Linked DNA regions of Caballeronia sp. TF1N1. The protein of the gene in region 2 interacts with the protein of the main gene of each other region in a pairwise test. Links are inferred from orthologs where the notes say so. Each region holds a gene or a part of one and is shown on either strand. Other genes may lie near its edges. The genes, in order: ndk and LDZ28_RS12980.

What was found.
Region 1: the proteins of LDZ28_RS12980 (region 2) and ndk interact in binary tests that used the Escherichia coli proteins (3 or more experiments, as listed by UniProt). The link is inferred for Caballeronia sp. TF1N1 from one-to-one orthologs.

The regions. Positions count from the first base shown.
Region 1 is NZ_CP084626.1:1,634,215-1,642,840, reverse strand. The notes cover bases 1,512-4,500. They hold ndk (nucleoside-diphosphate kinase), read left to right. Parts: upstream 1,512-2,787; coding sequence 2,788-3,213; downstream 3,214-4,500. Other genes in these bases: rlmN (23S rRNA (adenine(2503)-C(2))-methyltransferase RlmN), read left to right, coding at 3,377-4,500; LDZ28_RS07615 (Bax inhibitor-1/YccA family protein), read right to left, coding at 1,733-2,431; rlmD (23S rRNA (uracil(1939)-C(5))-methyltransferase RlmD), read left to right, coding at 1,512-1,661. Also shown: LDZ28_RS07625 (3'-5' exonuclease), read left to right, coding at 1-177; more of rlmD, read left to right, coding at 243-1,511; more of rlmN, read left to right, coding at 4,501-4,519; LDZ28_RS07600 (helix-turn-helix domain-containing protein), read left to right, coding at 4,708-5,796; ispG (flavodoxin-dependent (E)-4-hydroxy-3-methylbut-2-enyl-diphosphate synthase), read left to right, coding at 5,947-7,275; hisS (histidine--tRNA ligase), read left to right, coding at 7,282-8,622. UniProt on the Escherichia coli protein: Major role in the synthesis of nucleoside triphosphates other than ATP. The ATP gamma phosphate is transferred to the NDP beta phosphate via a ping-pong mechanism, using a phosphorylated active-site intermediate.
Region 2 is NZ_CP084626.1:2,761,627-2,771,645, reverse strand. The notes cover bases 3,798-6,660. They hold LDZ28_RS12980 (5-formyltetrahydrofolate cyclo-ligase), read right to left. Parts: upstream 5,607-6,660; coding sequence 4,989-5,606; downstream 3,798-4,988. Other genes in these bases: LDZ28_RS12975 (lytic transglycosylase domain-containing protein), read left to right, coding at 5,615-6,660; LDZ28_RS12985 (winged helix DNA-binding protein), read left to right, coding at 4,475-4,987; pxpB (5-oxoprolinase subunit PxpB), read right to left, coding at 3,798-4,293. Outside these bases: LDZ28_RS13015 (TraB/GumN family protein), read left to right, coding at 1-27; LDZ28_RS13005 (DUF969 domain-containing protein), read right to left, coding at 993-1,712; 5-oxoprolinase subunit PxpA, read right to left, coding at 1,819-2,574; LDZ28_RS12995 (biotin-dependent carboxyltransferase family protein), read right to left, coding at 2,597-3,643; more of pxpB, read right to left, coding at 3,640-3,797; more of LDZ28_RS12975, read left to right, coding at 6,661-7,582; LDZ28_RS12970 (complex I NDUFA9 subunit family protein), read left to right, coding at 7,703-8,659; LDZ28_RS12965 (glutathione S-transferase family protein), read left to right, coding at 8,671-9,294; LDZ28_RS12960 (multifunctional CCA addition/repair protein), read left to right, coding at 9,291-10,019. UniProt on the Escherichia coli protein: Involved in the removal of 5-formyltetrahydrofolate.

The DNA.
Region 1 (8,626 bases), 1.1 Mb from region 2 along the record:
CGCAACTATTGCGAAACGGATGTCGTCAACACTTACCTCATGTATTGCCGCTTTCAGATGATGCGTGGCGGACTCACGCCCGACGAGTACGCGGACGAGATCAACTTCGTGAAGAACGCGCTCGCGCTGGAAGCGTCGCCGCATTGGGCCGAGTATCTCGCCGCATTCGGCCGGTGAGTGCGAGGCCGTGACGTTCGTCTACAATCTCGCCTTTGCCAACACGTCAGTCAGGAAGTACGCAGGTGTCTGAAGCCGCTCGAAAAAATTCGCATCGCCGCCGCGCCGCGCCGGCCAAAACCGTTACGCCCGATCCGTCATTCGTCGCGCCCGAAATCGAAATCGAGTCACTCGACATGGACGCGCGCGGCGTCGGCCGCACGGTCAACGAGAACGGCGAGCCGGGCAAGGTGATCTTCGTCGAAGGCGCGCTGCCCGGCGAACGAGTGAGCTATTCGAGCTATCGCAAGAAGCCGAGTTTCGAGCAGGCGCAAGTGGTGAACGTGTTGCGCGAAGCGGTCATCCGCACGAAGCCGAAGTGTCAGTTCTTCGGCACGTGCGGCGGTTGTTCCATGCAGCATCTCGACGTGCGCGCGCAGATTGCCGTGAAGCAGCGCGTGCTCGAGGACAATCTTCAGCATTTGTCGAAACTGCGCGCGGAAACCATGTTCCGGCCGATTCACGGACCGTCGTGGGGTTATCGCTATCGCGCGCGCCTGACGGTGCGGCACGTAGAGAAGAAGGGCGGCGTGCTCGTCGGCTTTCATGAACGCAAGAGCAGCTATGTCGCCGACATGACGAGCTGCGAGGTGCTGCCGCCGCACGTTTCCGCCATGCTCGTGCCACTGCGGCATCTGGTAGCCGGTTTGTCGATTCGTGACCGCATGCCGCAGATCGAGCTTGCGGTTGGCGCGGACGTGACGGCGCTGGTGTTGCGCATTCTCGAACCGCTCAACGACGCCGACGAAGCGCTTTTGCGCGCCTTTGCCGACGAACACGCCGGCGTGCAATTCTGGCTGCAGCCGAAAGGTCCCGACACGGTTTATCCGTTTTATCCGCTCGAGAGCGAACTGGCTTATACGCTGCCGGAGTTTCACATCCGCATGCCATTCAAGCCGACTGATTTCACGCAGGTGAACCATCAGATCAACCGCGTGCTCGTGGCGCGCGCGTTGAGCCTGCTCGCGCCGGAACCGAACGATCGCGTGCTCGATCTGTTTTGCGGCATCGGCAACTTTACGCTGCCGCTTGCGCGCGTGTCGCGCGAAGTGGTGGGTATCGAAGGAAGCGAAGCGTTGACCACGCGCGCGCTGGAAAACGCGCAGGCCAATGGCGTGGACGGCCATACGTCGTTTGCCTGCCGCAATTTGTTCGAAGTGACTGCCGACGATCTGCGCGCGCTCGGGCACTTCGACAAATATCTGATCGATCCGCCGCGCGAGGGCGCGCTCGCAGTGGCGAAGGCGCTTGCGGACATCGCTCAAAGCGGCGAGGGTTCGCTGCCGAAGCGCATCGTTTATGTGTCGTGCAACCCGGCGACGCTCGCGCGCGACGCCGGCCTGCTCGTCCACGAGGCGGGGTATCGGATGAAGGGAGCGGGCGTCGTCAACATGTTCCCGCATACGTCGCACGTCGAATCCATTGCATTGTTCGAACGCGACTGAAGCGCTTTTATTTAAGAAGGCGCAAAAAAACCGGCCCGAAGGCCGGTTTTTCGTTTGAAGCACCGGTTCGATCAGTTCCGGTTGCCGCCGAAGATGCCGAGCAGTGCCAGCAAGTTCGTGAAGACGTTGTATAGATCGAGGTAGATGGCGAGCGTCGCGCTGATGTAGTTCGTCTCGCCGCCATTCACGACGCGCTGCACGTCGAACAGCATGTAAGCCGAGAAGATGACGATGGCGAGCACGGAGATCGTCAGCATGAGCGCCGGCAGTTGCAGGAAAATGTTCGCGACTGCAGCCAGCAGAATGACCATCACGCCCATGAACAGCCACTTGCCGAGGCCCGAGAAGTCACGCTTGCTGACCGTGGCGATGGTCGCCATGGCCGCGAAAATCACGCCCGTGCCGCCAAAGGCCATCATGATGAGCTGCGGCCCGTTCGAGAAACCGAGGATGAAGCTCAAAAGACGCGAGAGCATCAGGCCCATGAAGAACGTGAAGCCGAGCAGGACGATCACGCCCATGCTGCTGTTCTTCGTTTTCTCGATGGCGAACATGAAGCCAAACGCAATCGCCATGAACGCAATGAAGCTCATTGCCGGGCTGGTGGCCGCGAAGAGGGAAAAGCCCGTCGCGACGCCGACCCACGCGCCGAGCACCGTCGGCACCATGGAAAGCGCCAGCAGCCAGTAAGTGTTGCGTAGCACGCGGTTGCGCACCTCGACCGAAGTGACGCTGCCGTTGCGTCCAAAACTGTAGGGTGATTCGTTCATGGTTTCTCCTTGCTTCAAATTGTCTGTCGTCGCCCCGCGCTACATCCGTCATACACGAATGATACGGTAGGAATACTTAAGCGATTATGAGGCCGTTGCCCGCGCCATTCCGGTTTCGTGCAGTGCCTGATGTCGCGAGGCGCTTGCAAAGCGCGGCTCGACTCCAATATGACTGCCGCACGGTCCGAAATCAATGGCGCCGACGTTTCTCGGCGCGATACACGCTCAAGGCACGCTGGCGTATGACGGTTCGACCCTTACGGCGCCGTAAGGTTTCAATCGCAATCATACCCTGCTTCATGCTACAATTGTCGATTCCTTTTAATCCGTAAACCGTTAATTTTTTGGAGTTTTTCATGGCAATCGAGCGCACCCTGTCGATTATCAAGCCGGACGCAGTGGCAAAGAATGTTATCGGCCAAATCTACAGCCGTTTCGAGAGTGCTGGACTCAAGATCATTGCTTCGCGCATGGTGCATCTGTCGCGCGCGGACGCGGAAAAGTTCTACGCAGTGCACGCTGCACGCCCGTTCTTCAAGGACCTCGTGGAATTCATGATCTCCGGTCCGGTGCAGATTCAAGTGCTGGAAGGCGAAGGCGCGATCATCAAGAACCGCGACCTGATGGGCGCGACCGATCCGAAGAAGGCAGACAAGGGCACGATCCGCGCTGATTTCGCGGACAGCATCGATGCAAATGCAGTGCACGGTTCCGACGCTCCGGAAACGGCAGCGCAAGAAATCGCGTTCTTCTTCCCGCAAGTGAACGTCTACTCGCGTTAAGTCGCGCGTTGGTTGCCGCGTCGGTCCGCGCCTCGAGGCAGTGCGCCGGATCATGCGGCTGTCGCGCCGGCATCGCTTGAAAAGCTGGAACATGCAGGAATTGGCGCGAACGGTCTCGGGCAAAAGCTCCCGAGCTTCGCAATCTGAAATGGCAGGACTCGACATGACGAACAGCAGCACCGTCAATCTTCTCGATCTCGACGCCGCCGGGCTCGTCGCTTATTGCGGCAGCCTGGGCGAGAAGCCGTTTCGCGCCAAGCAATTGCAGCGCTGGATCCACCAATATGGCGTCGACGACTTCGACGGCATGACGGACCTCGCGAAATCGCTGCGCGAAAAACTCAAGGGTCGCGCCAGTTTGGCGATGCCCGAAATCTCTCGCGATCACGTTTCCACCGACGGCACGCGCAAGTGGCTGATCGACGTAGGCAACGGTAACGCTGTCGAAACCGTGTTCATTCCCGAGGAAACGCGCGGCACGTTGTGCGTGTCCTCGCAGGCCGGCTGCGCGGTGAACTGCCGGTTTTGTTCCACAGGCAAGCAGGGATTCTCCCGCAATCTGACCACTGGCGAGATCATCGGGCAGATGCGCATGGCCGAATTCGCGCTGCGCAAGTCGCTCGGGCGCGAAGTCGGCGGCCCGGGAAAGGGCGAGCGCGTCATCACCAATGTCGTGATGATGGGCATGGGCGAGCCCATGCTGAATTACGACGCCGTCGTGCCCGCCATGCGTCTGATGCTCGACGACAACGCCTATGGCCTGTCGCGCCGTCGCGTGACGCTATCCACTTCCGGCGTCGTGCCCATGATGGACCGCCTCGCCGCGGATCTGCCAGTGGCGCTCGCCGTGTCGCTACACGCGCCGAACGACCCGCTGCGCGACATGCTGGTGCCGCTCAACAAGAAGTATCCGCTGCGTGAATTGATGGCCGCGTGCCAGCGCTATCTGAAGGTAGCGCCGCGCGATTTCATCACGTTCGAATACTGCATGCTCGACGGCGTCAACGACACCGAAGCCCATGCGCGCGAACTGCTGGCCGTCACGCGCGACGTGCCGTGCAAATTCAACCTCATTCCGTTCAATCCGTTCCCGGAATCAGGTCTGACTCGCTCGAAGAACGAGCAGATCAAGCGCTTCGCGCAGGTTTTGATGGACGCGGGCATCGTCACCACCGTGCGCAAGACGCGCGGCGACGACATCGACGCAGCCTGCGGGCAGCTTGCGGGCGAGGTGAAGGATCGCACGCGCCTCGTGGAACGCATGGGTCGCGCGCCAGGCAAGGTGATCGAGGTGCGCGCGGTCTGACGCATTGCCGCCGTACAGCGAAGAAAAACAAAGTCCGAAAAGACGGAAGTCGCGCCAGGCCGGCGCGCAAAGCCGAACATTTTGTTATAAAGCGGTCTGCAACATTGCCGGGGCTGTATCGTTCACGTTTTGATGCAATCCGCCGGCTTAGCCGCGCAATATAAAAGAATCGATGCGAGGAAATTGGGATGAGTGAGCCGCAGCACCCGACGCCTTTTGGCAGTCATACCGGGGGTCTTCCTGTCAATGAGCATGACAGTCAGGCGGGCACTGGCGGGGCGGCATCGAACGCGAGCCAGACGGGGCCTCTGGATTCGATTGCCGCCGTCGGCGCGCGGCTCGCGCAGCTTCGTCACGCGAAGTCATGGTCGATCGACGACATTTCAGCGCGTCTCAAGGTCTCGCCGAACAAGCTGCTCGCGCTGGAAGCGGGCGACATCAGTCAATTGCCCGATCGCACGTTCGCAGCGGGTATCGTGCGTAGCTACGCCAAGGTTCTTGGTACCGATCCCGCGCCTTTCACGCAGGCGTTTCGTCGCGAGGGCGCGGCGGTCGGGCAAAATCTGAAGGTGCCGGCTTCGGCGGGTGCGGGTCTGCCGCGACAGCGCGTGTCGGTGCCACTCGGTGGTTCGTCGGGCAAGAAACGCTCGTGGCTCTGGGGCATCGCGGCGGTCGTCGTGGTGCTGGCCGCGCTCGTGATGTGGCATACCGGCGGCGATTCGTCGGCGTGGCTCGCGCGCCTCAAGTCGAGCACGGGCGCTGGCACGGCCGCGCCGGGCGACACGGTGTCCGCATCCGTCGTTTCCACGCCTGATGAAGCCGCCGCGGCGAACACCGGCGAAGCCGCCTCGCTGCCCGAAGTGGCCGCCGCGCCCGGCGAACAGCCGATGCCACGTCCGCTCGGCACGAACGCGTTGCCGGCCTCGTCGTCGACCATTGCGGCGTTGCAGGGCGCAAGCGCGTCGGCCGCAGCCAAGCAGGCGCCGGCCGCTGGCGCCGCCGCATCCGCGCCGGTCGTCGCCGGCACGGGCGCGAGCGCAGTCGAATTGAAAGTGAAGGAAGATAGCTGGTTCAGCGTGCGCGGCAAGGACGGCAAGGAGGTTTTCTCCGGTCTCGTCCACGCGGGAAGCACGCAACGCGTGCAGGGCGAAGCGCCGTTCAAGGTGACCGTCGGCAACGCGAAGAGCGTCGATTCCATCTCGTTTGACGATCAGCCGGTCGACGCCAAGAAATACGTTTCCGCACGCGGCAACGTCGCGCGCTTCACGCTGCCCTGAACGGGCGGCGCGTAGCGGTGTCGGAGTCGGAGGTTCAGCGCGCGTGCAAGTCATGGGCATTCCGGCTTTTGCCGTGATGCCCGTTCAAGGTTCCATATTCGCACCGTCGCGCCGCTTGCACGCGGCGCCTGGTGGCCAAAGGGTTTTTCGATGCAATCCGAAGCTCAATCCCTGATTAGCAGCAAGATCTGTTCGACCGAACCGGTGTTCGGCGGCTCGTCGAAGCGTCGTGCATCGCATGCGGTGGACGTGCGCTGGGGCGGTCAGCTCGTCACCATCGGCGGCGACTCACCGGTGCGCGTGCAGTCGATGACCAACACCGACACCGCCGACGCCATCGGAACCGCCATCCAGATCAAGGAACTGGCGCAGGCGGGTTCCGAACTCGTGCGCATCACGGTGAATACGCCGGAAGCGGCGGCGGAAGTTCCGCACATCCGCGATCAGCTCGACCGCATGGGCGTGTCCGTGCCGCTCGTCGGCGACTTCCATTACAACGGGCATCTGCTGTTGCGCGATCATCCGGCATGCGCCGAAGCGCTGTCGAAGTACCGCATCAATCCCGGCAACGTCGGACAGGGCGCAAAGCGCGACACGCAATTCGCGCAGATGATCGAAGCCGCGATCAAGTACGACAAACCGGTGCGCATCGGCGTGAACTGGGGCAGTCTCGACCAGGACCTGCTCGCGCGCATGATGGACGAAAACGCCGCGCGCTCGGCGCCGTGGGAACTGCAAAGCGTGATGTATGAAGCGCTGATCCAGTCGGCGGTCGGCTCGGCGGAACGCGCGGTCGAACTCGGCCTCGGTCGCGACAAGATCATCCTGTCGTGCAAGGTGAGCGGCGTGCAGGATCTGGTCGCCGTTTATCGCGAACTCGCTAAACGTTGCAGCTTCGCGCTGCATCTCGGCCTGACCGAGGCGGGCATGGGCTCGAAGGGTATCGTCGCTTCGACGGCGGCGCTGTCGTTGCTGCTGCAGGAAGGCATCGGCGACACCATCCGTATTTCGCTGACGCCCGAGCCAGGCGGCGCGCGCACGGGCGAAGTGGTCGTTGGCCAGGAAATCCTCCAGACCATGGGCCTGCGTTCCTTTACGCCAATGGTCATTGCATGTCCCGGCTGCGGGCGCACGACCAGCACGCTGTTCCAGGAACTCGCGTCGCAGATCCAAAGCTATTTGCGCAACTCCATGCCCGTGTGGCGCGACCAGTTTCCCGGCGTCGAGAAGATGCACGTCGCGGTGATGGGCTGCATCGTCAACGGGCCGGGCGAATCGAAACACGCGAACATCGGCATTAGTTTGCCGGGCTCGGGCGAAAATCCCGCCGCGCCCGTGTTTATCGACGGCGTGAAGGTGAAGACCTTGCGTGGCGAGCGTATCGCGGAGGAATTCCAGCAAATCGTCAGCGACTACGTCGAGCGCACCTACGGGCAAGAAACCGGCAAGCGCGAAGAAACGTCCGCGGCAACACTTTAAAGACAGATGACTGAACAGAAGAAACGGCTCGGCAAGCTGACCGGCGTCAAGGGCATGAACGACATCCTCCCGCAGGATGCCGCGTTGTGGGACTTCTTCGAATCCACGGTGAAGTCGATGCTGCGCGCATACGGCTATCAGAACATTCGCACGCCGATCATCGAGCATACGCAGTTGTTCACGCGCGGGATCGGCGAAGTGACGGATATCGTCGAAAAAGAGATGTACAGCTTCACCGATTCGCTCAACGGCGAACATCTCACCATGCGGCCCGAAAACACGGCGGCGGTGGTGCGCGCGAGCATCGAACACAACTTGCTGTACGACGGCCCGAAGCGCCTGTGGTACATCGGCCCGATGTTCCGTCACGAACGTCCGCAGCGCGGGCGGTATCGCCAGTTCCATCAGGTCGGCGTGGAAGCACTCGGTTTCGCGGGACCGGACACGGACGCCGAAATCATCATGATGTGTCAGCGCCTGTGGGACGACCTTGGGTTGACCGGCATTCGCCTGGAACTGAATTCACTCGGCCAGCCTGACGAGCGCGCGGCGCACCGCAAGGAACTGATCGCGTATCTGGAGCAGCACGTCGACGCGCTCGACGAAGAAGCCAAACGCCGTCTCTACACCAACCCGCTGCGCGTGCTCGACACGAAGAATCCCGCGCTGCAGGAAATCGCGCAGAACGCGCCGAAGCTCACCGACTTCCTGGGCGAAGAATCGCGCAAGCATTTCGAGGGCGTGCAAAGGCTGCTGAAGGCCAACAACATTCCGTTCAAGATCAATCCGCGTCTCGTGCGCGGTCTCGACTATTACAACCTCACCGTGTTCGAGTGGGTGACCGACAAGCTCGGCGCGCAAGGCACGGTGGCGGGCGGCGGCCGGTACGACCCGCTCATCGAGCAACTTGGCGGCAAGCCCACGGCCGCGTGCGGCTGGGCGATGGGCGTCGAGCGTATCCTCGAGTTGCTGAAGGAAGAGAATCTCGTGCCGGAAGCGGAAGGTACGGACGTCTACGTAGTGCATCAGGGAGAAGCTGCCGCCGAGCAGGCGTTCATCGTGGCAGAGCGTCTGCGCGACACGGGCCTCGACGTGATCCTGCATTGCAGCCCGGACGGCGCGCCTGCCAGCTTCAAGTCACAGATGAAGAAAGCCGATGCGAGCGGCGCGGCTTTTGCCGTCGTGCTGGGCGAAGACGAACTCGCGCAGGGCACGATCGGCGTAAAGCCGCTGCGCCGCACGGGCGCCGAAACGTCGGACGCGCAAAAGAACGAGCAGGTCAACGTTCCGGCGGAAGACTTGACCGAATACCTAATCAATGCGATGGTGGCATCCGCCGAAGACTAGGCGG
Region 2 (10,019 bases):
CGCGGCTTCGTCGTGGTGGCTGGCTGAACGCTTTGCCGATTCAGATGAACATCAGCCAGTTCAGCAAAAAGATGTTCACGATCAGAAGCGACAACGCCGTTGGCACTTGCACCTTGATCACCGCGTTCTTGTCGGGCAACTCCAGCAACGCCGCCGGAACCATGTTGAAGTTCGCGGCCATCGGCGTCATCAGCGTTCCGCAGTAGCCCGAGAACATGCCGATGGCGGCCATCGTCGCCGGATTGCCGTGGAACACGCCGACGAGAATCGGTACGCCGACACCGCCCGTCATCACTGGAAACGCGGCGAAGCCGTTGCCCATCACCATCGTGAAAAGCGCCATGCCGACGACATAGACCGTCACCGCGACGAGCCGATAGTCGAGGTTGATGTAGGCCGTCGTCACATGCGCGACCGCCTTGCCGACGCCTGCGTCCGAGAACACGAGCCCGAGCATGCCGAGCATTTGCGGCAGCACGGCGGCCCACGAAAGCGCGTCGATGAGACGGCGCGCCTCGCGCATCGACTGGCCGACGGTATCGCGCGTCATGACGCACGCCACCGCCAGCGCGATCACGCAGCCTATGCCGAAGCCGATCAGCGTCACGTTCTTCAACTCGATCAACGGTTGCCCGCCGAAGACGAGATGGCTCGCGCCGAGCGTCAGGATCACGGTGACGACCGGAATGGTCAGCGCGGGCACGAAGAGCTTGTTGCCGAGCCGCGCGGCGCTCTGCCGGCGCGTTTGCTCCGACAGCATTTTCGGCTTCGCGCCGGTCACGCCGCCGAGTCCGGCGATGAGCGCCATCGCTATCACGAGCCGCCGACGACCGCGGGCGGCAGCCAGTCGCCGATCAGGAACACGAGCGCATACACGAGCCAGAACACGCCCGTCGTCAGGCGGCGCGGATGCGACTTGTCGGTGAGGATCATGCCGGCGACCACCACCAGCACGATGCCGACGAGATAGAAGAGATAGTTGATGGTGAGCGTCATGCTTTCTCTCCCGCGAGATTGCGCGTGAGCGCGCCGAGTTCGCGCGTCAGGCGCCGGTCGAGCAGCCACAGCCGAAAGCCGTGGATGAGGAACGCGCAGAACGCGGTCGGAATGCCCCACACGGCAACATGCATGGGTTCCACGACGATGCCCGCTTCCTTGAGGAACGTGACCATCAGCACGATGGCGCCGAACGCCACGAAGATGTCCTCGCCGAAGAAGAGGCCGACGTTGTCGGTTGCCGCCGAATATGCGCGCAGCTTGTGGCGCACCGCGTCGGAGAGCTTGCCGTAACGCGTTTCGGCGGCGCCTTCGGCCATCGGCGCGAGGAGCGGTCGCACCATTTGCGGATGGCCGCCGAGACCCGTGAGGCCGACCGCCGCCGTCAGTTCGCGCACGAGCAGATAGACGATCAACAGGCGCCCGACCGTCGCCGCGCGAATGCTCGATATCCACGTCTGCGCGCGTTCACGCAAGCCATGCCGTTCGAGCAGGCCGATCACCGCGAGCGGCAGCAAGATGATGAGCGGAATATTGCGCGTCTTCAGAAAGCCGGTGCCGATGGTGGTCAGAATGCGCTCCACGGGAAAGTGCGCCGCGAAGCCGGTGACGATCGCCGCTGCGGCGACGATCAGCATCGGATTGAAGCGCAGCACGAAGCCCACGATGATGACGGCCACGCCGATGAGCGGCCATAAGTTGACTGCGGTTGCCATGAGATCTCCAGACCAGGGGTTAGACATCGCGCCTCGAAGCGGACGCGTAAATAGCGCTTGTTAAAACGCCCCGGCAGGCGGGGCGTTCGATGCATCGGAAAATCGCTTATTCGGCGCGGGCGGCGCGGGCGGCGCGGACATCGACGCCCGCATCGGCGAGCGCGCCGCGAATGCGTCGCGCGAATTCGAGTGCGTGCGCGCCATCGCCATGCAGGCAGATGGTCTGCGCCTTGAGCGGCACCCATTCGCCGGACACGGCCTGCACGCGTTGCTCGCGCACCATCGCGAGCGTGCGGTCGAGCACTTCGGTTTCATCCTCGAGCAGCGCGCCCGGTTCCTTGCGCGGCACGAGCGAGCCATCCGCGCGATAGCCGCGATCCGCGAAGACTTCCTCGATGGCGACCAAGCCCGCGCGCCGCGCCGCATCGACGAGACCGCTGTTGGCGAGACCGAAGATCAGCAGCGACGGATCGAAGTCATGCACGGCGGAGCAGATGGCATCCGCTATCCCGGGGCTTTTCGCGGCCTGGTTGTAGAGCGCGCCGTGCGGCTTCACATGCGCGATACGTCCGCCTTCCGCCCGCGCAATGGCCGACAGCGCGCCCAGTTGATACAGCACGCCCGCGTAGATTTCCTCGGGCGGCAAGTCCATTTCCTTGCGGCCGAAGTTCTCGGGATCGTTGAAGCTCGGATGCGCGCCGATCGCCACGCCTTTTTGCACCGCCCAGCGCACGCACTCGCGCATCGCGGTGGCGCCGCCCGCATGCCAGCCGCACGCGATGTTCGCGGAGCTGACGAGTTCGAGCAGCGCTTCGTCGGTGCCGCAGCCTTCGCCGAGATCGGCGTTCAGATCGATTTCCATGATGTCGTATCGTTCAAAGTCGTTACGTTGATTTAGCCAGACGCGCGCAGCGTTCCTCGTGCATCGCGATGGCCGTGCCCACCTGACTGACATAGCGCCGCTCTTCGGCGAGCGCATGGCGTGCTTCTTCCAGCGACGTTTCGATGAAGCGCACGCCGCCGTTCAACCGCACTTGCGCGAGCTTCCACAAATCCGCCTTGATGACCGCGCCGATCTTCGGATAGCCGCCCGTGGATTGCGCGTCGCCCATCAGGACGATGGGCTGGCCGTTCGGCGGCACTTGAATCGTGCCGGGCAAGACCGCGTGCGACAGCAGTTCGATTTTCTCGCCGCGTTCGAGCTCCGTGCCCGCAAGGCGAAAGCCCATGCGGTTGCTGTTTGGCGTGATGGTCCATTCCTCGTTCCAGAAGTCGCGCTGCGCCTTCTCCGTGAAGCTCGCGTATTCCGGACCGCGCAGCACGCGAATCGGCACGGCCCAGTCGACGCCCGGCGCATGTCGGCCGCGCCGCACGGGTTCATCGACGAGCACGAACTTGCACCACGCGGGCGCCTTCACGCCGAAGGCCGGTTCTTCCGGCGAAAACGCGATGCCCTTGTGCGGTTGCGGCACGCCGACGGGCAAACGGTCGCCGTCGGCAAGCGCGCGTCCGCCCAGGCCGCCGAAGCATGCGCCGAGGTCGGTGCTGCGTGAGCCGAGCATCGGCAAGACGTCGATACCGCCCGCAATGCACACGTAGCCGCGCATGCCGCGCTTGGCCGCGCGCAGCGTCAGTTCCTGGCCCGCGCGCACGGGCAGACTCCACCACGAATAAACCGGCTCGTCGTCGAGCGTCGCGCCGAAGTCCGTGCCGGTAATCGCCACGCGCGTCGCGCGCGAGAAGCGCAGCACGGTCGGCCCAAACGTGACTTCAATACCCGCCGCATCCGCCTTGTTGCCGACGATACGATTGCCGATTTCCAGCGACAGCGCATCGAGCGCGCCGCCCGAACTCACGCCGAGATGCCGATAACCGTGGCGCCCGAGATCCTGCACGGACGAGAGCACGCCCGCGCGTTTTACTTCGATCATGCGCGCACCTCCAGCGCCGTGAAGCGCACGCGGTCGCCGGGCTGCATGAGCGTCGGCGGGTTGCGGGCCGGATCGAAAAGCTTGAGGTCGGTGCGGCCGAGCAGATTCCATCCACCGGGCGATACAGCGGGATAGATACCCGTCTGCGCCCCGCCGATGCCGACCGAACCCGCCGGCACTTCGAGGCGCGGTTCCGCGCGGCGCGGCGTGTGCAGCGCGGGATCGAGGCCGCCCATGTAGGCGAAGCCCGGCTGAAAACCGAGAAAGAAGACGACGTATTCGGCTTCGGTGTGACGCTTCACGACTTCATCGACGGAAAGGCCGACGTGCTTGGCGAGCGAACTCAGATCGGGGCCGTCCGCGCCGCCGTAGCGCACCGGAATCTCGATCTCCGCGCCGCCCGTATCCGATGGCGTGGCCGCTTCCCAACCATCTTCGAGTTGCGCCGCGAGGGCTTCGTAATCGGCTTCGAGCGGGTCGAAGACGATGGTCAGGTTGTTCATGCCCGGCACGACTTCGACGACGTGCGGCATGAGCCGCGCGATGTCGGCGAGCGCCCAGATGCGGCGCTGACAATCGAGCGTCGCCGGTGGCGCGGATTCGCACACGAGCGCGTTGTCGCCAAGCGGATGAATACGTGGTTTCGTCATGCCTCTCTGGTCCCTTGCGCGCGCCGTCCATGCGGCCAGCAACGCGTCAGAATGCTACATTGTCAATAAATTATCGACAATTTATCAATAAGCGTTTGTTCGGAGTGTAGTTCGTGACGCAAGGTCGCGGCTGCGCGATATCGTTCGGATACACTCCACGCACTTTTCAACGGTCCTCGCCATGTCGCGTCACCCTACCAAGATCGTCTCGTCCGAGCATCTCGTGTCAGAAGTCAGCGCCGAGTTATCGGAGTTCGAATACGCGCTCATCATGGTGAGCAACGCGTTCAATCGCTGGATGGTGCGTTGCATGTCGGCGGCGGGCGCGAAGGACATGACCGCCGTGGAAGTATCGCTGCTGCATCACGTGAGCCATCGCGATCGCAAGAAAAAGCTCGCCGACATCTGCTTCGTCCTGAATATCGAGGATACCCACGTTGCCACGTATGCACTCAAGAAACTGGTGGCGCGCGGTTACGTTAAAAGCGAGAAGACGGGCAAGGAAGTGTTCTTTTCCGCAACGGCGGCAGGGCGCGAGTTGTGCGGGAAGTATCGTGAAGTGCGGGAGAGCTGTCTCATGTCGACGCTGCGCGAAAGCGGGCTGACAAACGAGCAGATTGGCGACGCCGCGCAACTCATGCGCAACGCATCCGGTCTTTACGATACCGCCGCGCGCGCGGCGACATCGCTTTGAGTCAGTAGATGGCAGCCTCGGTGACGATGGCTCCAAGCGGCAAGTCGTGGGTCTCGCGCGGGAGCGCATCGCATTTGCCCGATTCGTAGGCAATCCCGATAGTCACGGGGCGCTCGCCATTCGGCCAGGCGGCGAGCGTGCGATCGTAGTAGCCGCCGCCGTAACCCAGTCTCAAGCGCTGGAGATCGAAACCGACGCATGGAATCAGCAACAGATCCGGCGTCACGCGGATTTCCTGGGCAGGCACGGGAATGCGATAGCGGCCTTCGTTCATCGGCATTTGCGCATGCCATGCGTGGAAGGCCATCGGCGCCTTGGGCTCGACCACCACGGGCAACGCGGCGGCGCGCGTCGCGTCTGCCGCGAGCCAGCGAGTGAGCAAAGCGCGTGCATCGAATTCGCCCGCAACGGGCCAATAAAAGCCGATGCACTTGACCGCATGCTCCGCGAGCAACGCCTCGATGCGTGTCGCGAGCGCCTTGTTTCTTTCGGCTTGCGCGGGATCGTCACGCTGTGCTTCGCGGCTTGCGAGAAGCGTGGAACGCAATGCGCTTTTAGGTTTCGCGCAAACGTTGCGTGCTATGCTTTCAACCGATCTTTGGACCACCTCGCGCTCCAGTAATAACGATGTCAAAACGCCTCGACCGAGTATATCTTGCGGCTGGTACCGCACTTGCCGCAGTGACGCTCGTCGCTTGTGGAACAGCTTCCGCGGTTCGCCCCGACGAAGACTTCTCGCCGTCGTCCGACGACCGCATCTTCATGCAGTTGCGCGATGCCGCGCGCGCGAACGATCCGGCCAAAGCCGGCGTTCTTGCCGCGCAAATCCCGAACTATCCGGCGCCGAGTTACGTCGAGTACTTCACGATCAAGCCGCAACTCTTCGATTCGCAAGGCCACGCGCGCATCGACGCGCCCGATGCGCCGGTGCTCTCGTTCCTGCAGCGCAACGACGGCCAGGCCATTGCCGACCGCATGCGCAACGATTATCTCGTCGTGCTCGGCAGCCGTCACGACTGGAAGAACTTCGAGCAGCAATATGCCCGCTTCGTGCTCAACGACGACACGCAGGTCAAGTGCTATGCACTCGAAGCGCGTCTCTCGAAGGGCGAGAACGTCGCGGAAGCGGCGCGCGCGCTGCTCGTCGATCCCAAATGGTACGGCGACGGCTGCGTCGATCTCATCGGCGCACTTGCGGAGTCAGGCCAGTTCACGAGCGACGACATCTGGCAGCAGATTCGCATCGCTTACGAACAGAACTACACGTCGACCGGATCGAATATCGTCGAAGCGCTCGGGCAGGAAAAGCCGAAAGGCTCGCTTCTCGACGACGCGGTCAACAAGCCGCCGCTTTACCTCGCGCGCGGCGTCATGCCGAACACGCCGGCGCACCAACTGACCTTGCTCGCCATCACGCGCATGGCTCGCAACGATCCGGCAATGGCCGCGGCCACGTTCAGTTCGGTCGCGCCGAGTCTCACTGCGCAGGAACGCGCGATCGGCTGGGGCACCATCGGCTATCAGGCGGCGATCAAGCGCATGCCGGCCGCGTCGGACTGGTATCGGCTATCGGCGAACGCGCAGTTGTCGAACCCCGCATATGAATGGCGCACGCGCAGCGCGCTGCTTGCGGGCGACTGGAACATGGTGCGCTGGTCTATCGACCAGATGCCGCCCACCTTGCGCAGCCAGCCTGCGTGGACTTACTGGCACGGCCGCGCGGTCAAGCAAGCGGGCGACGCCGCAACGGCCAATCAGGAATTCCAGTCGATCGCGGACCAATACAACTTCTACGGCCAGCTCGCGCTGGAAGAAACCGGCCAGAAGATCAGCGTCCCGCCGCGCACCACCGTGAGCGATGCTGAAATCGCGCAGATGCAGTCGGTGCCGGGCTTCGCGCTGTCGCAACGTTTCTACTCGCTGAACATGCGGCTCGAAGGCAACCGCGAATGGAACTGGCCATTGCGCAGCATGACGGACCGGCAACTCATCGCCGCCGCGCAGTATGCAAAGCGCATCGAACTGTTCGACCGCACGGTGAACACCGCCGACAAGACTAAGACCGAGCACGACTTCACGCTGCGTTATCTGTCGCCGTTCCGCGATATCGTCGAGCGCGATGCGCAAACCACCGGGCTCGATATCGAATGGGCATACGGGCTTATCCGCCAGGAATCGCGCTTCATCATCAACGCGCGTTCGGAAGTAGGCGCGGGCGGCTTGATGCAACTGATGCCTGGCACGGCGCAACTCGTCGCCAAGAAAATCGGCATGGGTCCGGTGTCGCGCGCGCAAATGAACGACATCAACACCAACATTCTGCTCGGCACAAATTACCTGTCGATGATCTACAATCAATTCGATAACTCACCCGTGCTCGCCACTGCCGGTTACAACGCAGGTCCCGGCCGGCCGAAGCAATGGCGGCAGGATTTGCGCGCGCCTGTCGAGGGCGCGATTTTTGCTGAAACCATTCCGTTCACCGAGACGCGCGATTACGTCAAGAACGTGCTGTCGAACACCGTCTACTACGCGGCACTGTTCGAAGGCCGTCCGCAATCGCTGAAGACGCGGCTGGGATATATCGCGCCGTAGTTCTTTTGCACCGCGCGTCGCGGTTTCGTTGCACGAATAGACGGAACGGGCGCGCGGCTGCCCCTTCGCCGTTCGCATTCGTCAAAGCGCACTCACAAAGCCGCGACTCTAGAGGCGAATATGCGACATCAAAAGGTAGCGCTCATCGGCGGTTCGGGTTTCATCGGAAGTCATCTCGTCAACGCGCTGGTCGATCTCGGCAAGAACGTGCGAATTGCCACGCGGCGCCGTTCCAACGCGGCGCATCTGACGCTTCTTCCCGTCGATGTCATCGAAACCGATATTCACGATCCCGCGCAACTCGCGGCTTTCGTCGCGGAGGCCGACGCGGTGATCAACCTCGTCGGCGTGCTGCAAGGGCGGCGCGGCGAGCCTTATGGGCCTGAGTTCGAGAAAGCACACGTCGAGTTGCCGCGCAAGATCGCGGCGGCGTGCGCGGCGAAAGGCGTGCGCCGGCTGCTGCACATGAGCGCGATCGGTGCGGATTCGGAAGGTCCGAGCATGTATTTGCGCTCGAAGGGCGATGGCGAAAAGGCGGTGCGCGACTCGGGCCTCGACTGGACCATTTTCCGAAGCTCCGTCGTTTTCGGTCCCGAGGACAATCTGCTGAACCAGTTCGCCTTCCTCGAACGCATGTTCCCGGTGATTCCGCTGGCTTGCGCCGACGCGCAGTTCCAGCCTATTTTCGTCGGCGACGTGGCCAAGGCCATGGTCAACGTGCTCGACCTCGACGCGGCCAACCGCATGGTCTACGAGCTCGCGGGGCCGGGCGTCTTCACGCTCGCGGAGCTGGTGCGCTTTGCGGGCGCGACCATCGGCAAGCATTCGCGCATCATCAAGTTGCCCGAGAGCCTTGGCCGCCTTCAGGCGATGACGCTCGAACTCGCGCCCGGTGAACCGCTGATTTCGCGCGACAATCTCGATTCCATGAAAACGCCGAATATTGCGAGCGGCCCGCTTGCGCCCGAACTGGGCATCGGCGAACCGGCGAGCATCGAGGCGATTGCGCCGTTGTATCTGACGGGCGCGTCGAATCGCTCGCGCTTCAATTCTTTTCGCGCCACGGCGCATCGCTGAACATCGATCGCATGAAACTCGTCATTGGTGACAAGAACACGTCTTCCTGGTCCATGCGCCCTTGGGTGCTGATGAAGCACTTCGGCATTCCCTTCGAGGAAACGCTGATCCGTCTCGGTCAGCCCGATACCAAGGCGCGCATTCTCGAAGTGTCGCCATCGGGCAAGGTGCCGTGTCTCGTCACCGACGACGGCGCCTCCGTGTGGGAGTCGCTTGCGATCATGGAGACCCTCGCCGAGCGCCTTCCCGACCACGCGATGTGGCCGCGCGATGCCGGTGCGCGGGCACATGCGCGCAGCATCAGCGCCGAGATGCACGCGAGTTTCGCTGACTTGCGTCAGTCGATGCCCATGGAAATTCGCACGCACGCGCCAGGCAAAGGCGCAAGCGAAGGCGCATTGGCGAATATCGCGCGCATCGAAGCGTTGTGGGCCGATTGCCTGGCGAAGTCGGGCGGGCCGTTTCTGTTCGGCGAGTTCGGTATTGCGGATGCCATGTTCGCGCCGGTCGTCATGCGCTTCAATTCCTACGAGCCGTCGCTTGACCATGAATCGCGTGCCTATGCGCAGCGCGTGACCGCATTGCCCGCGGTCGCGGCGTGGATCGAGGATGCAAAGCAGGAAATCGCGCAATGAACATTTACGCGGTTGGCGGCGCGATCCGCGACGAGTTGCTCGGCGTGCCGGTGGTGGATCGCGATTATGTCGTGGTTGGAGCCACGCCCGAGCAAATGGTGGCGCAAGGCTATAAGCCGGTGGGCAAGGATTTCCCGGTGTTTTTGCATCCGCGGACGCACGAGGAATACGCGCTCGCGCGCACCGAGCGCAAGACGGCGGCGGGGTATCACGGCTTCCAGTTTTACTACTCGCCGGACGTGACGCTCGAAGAGGACTTGACGCGGCGCGATCTGACCATCAATGCAATGGCGCGCGAAGTGAATCCCGATGGCGAACTGACCGGCCCGGTGATCGATCCGTTCAACGGCCGCGCCGATCTCGCGCAGAAACTCTTCCGGCATGTGGGCGATGCGTTCATCGAAGACCCGGTGCGTATTCTTCGTCTCGCTCGTTTCGCGGCGCGCTTCGCCGATTTTTCAGTCGCGCCGGAAACCGAAGCGCTGATGAAGAAAATGGTCGAGGCGGGCGAAGTCGATGCCCTCGTGCCCGAGCGCGTATGGCAGGAAGTCTCGCGCGGTCTGATGGAAAAGAAGCCTTCTCGCATGTTCGAGGTCCTGCGCGGTTGCGGCGCGCTGGCGCGCATTCTCCCCGAAGTCAACGCGCTTTGGGGCGTGCCGCAACGCGCCGACTACCATCCCGAAGTGGACACCGGCGTCCACGTGATGATGGTGGTGGACTACGCG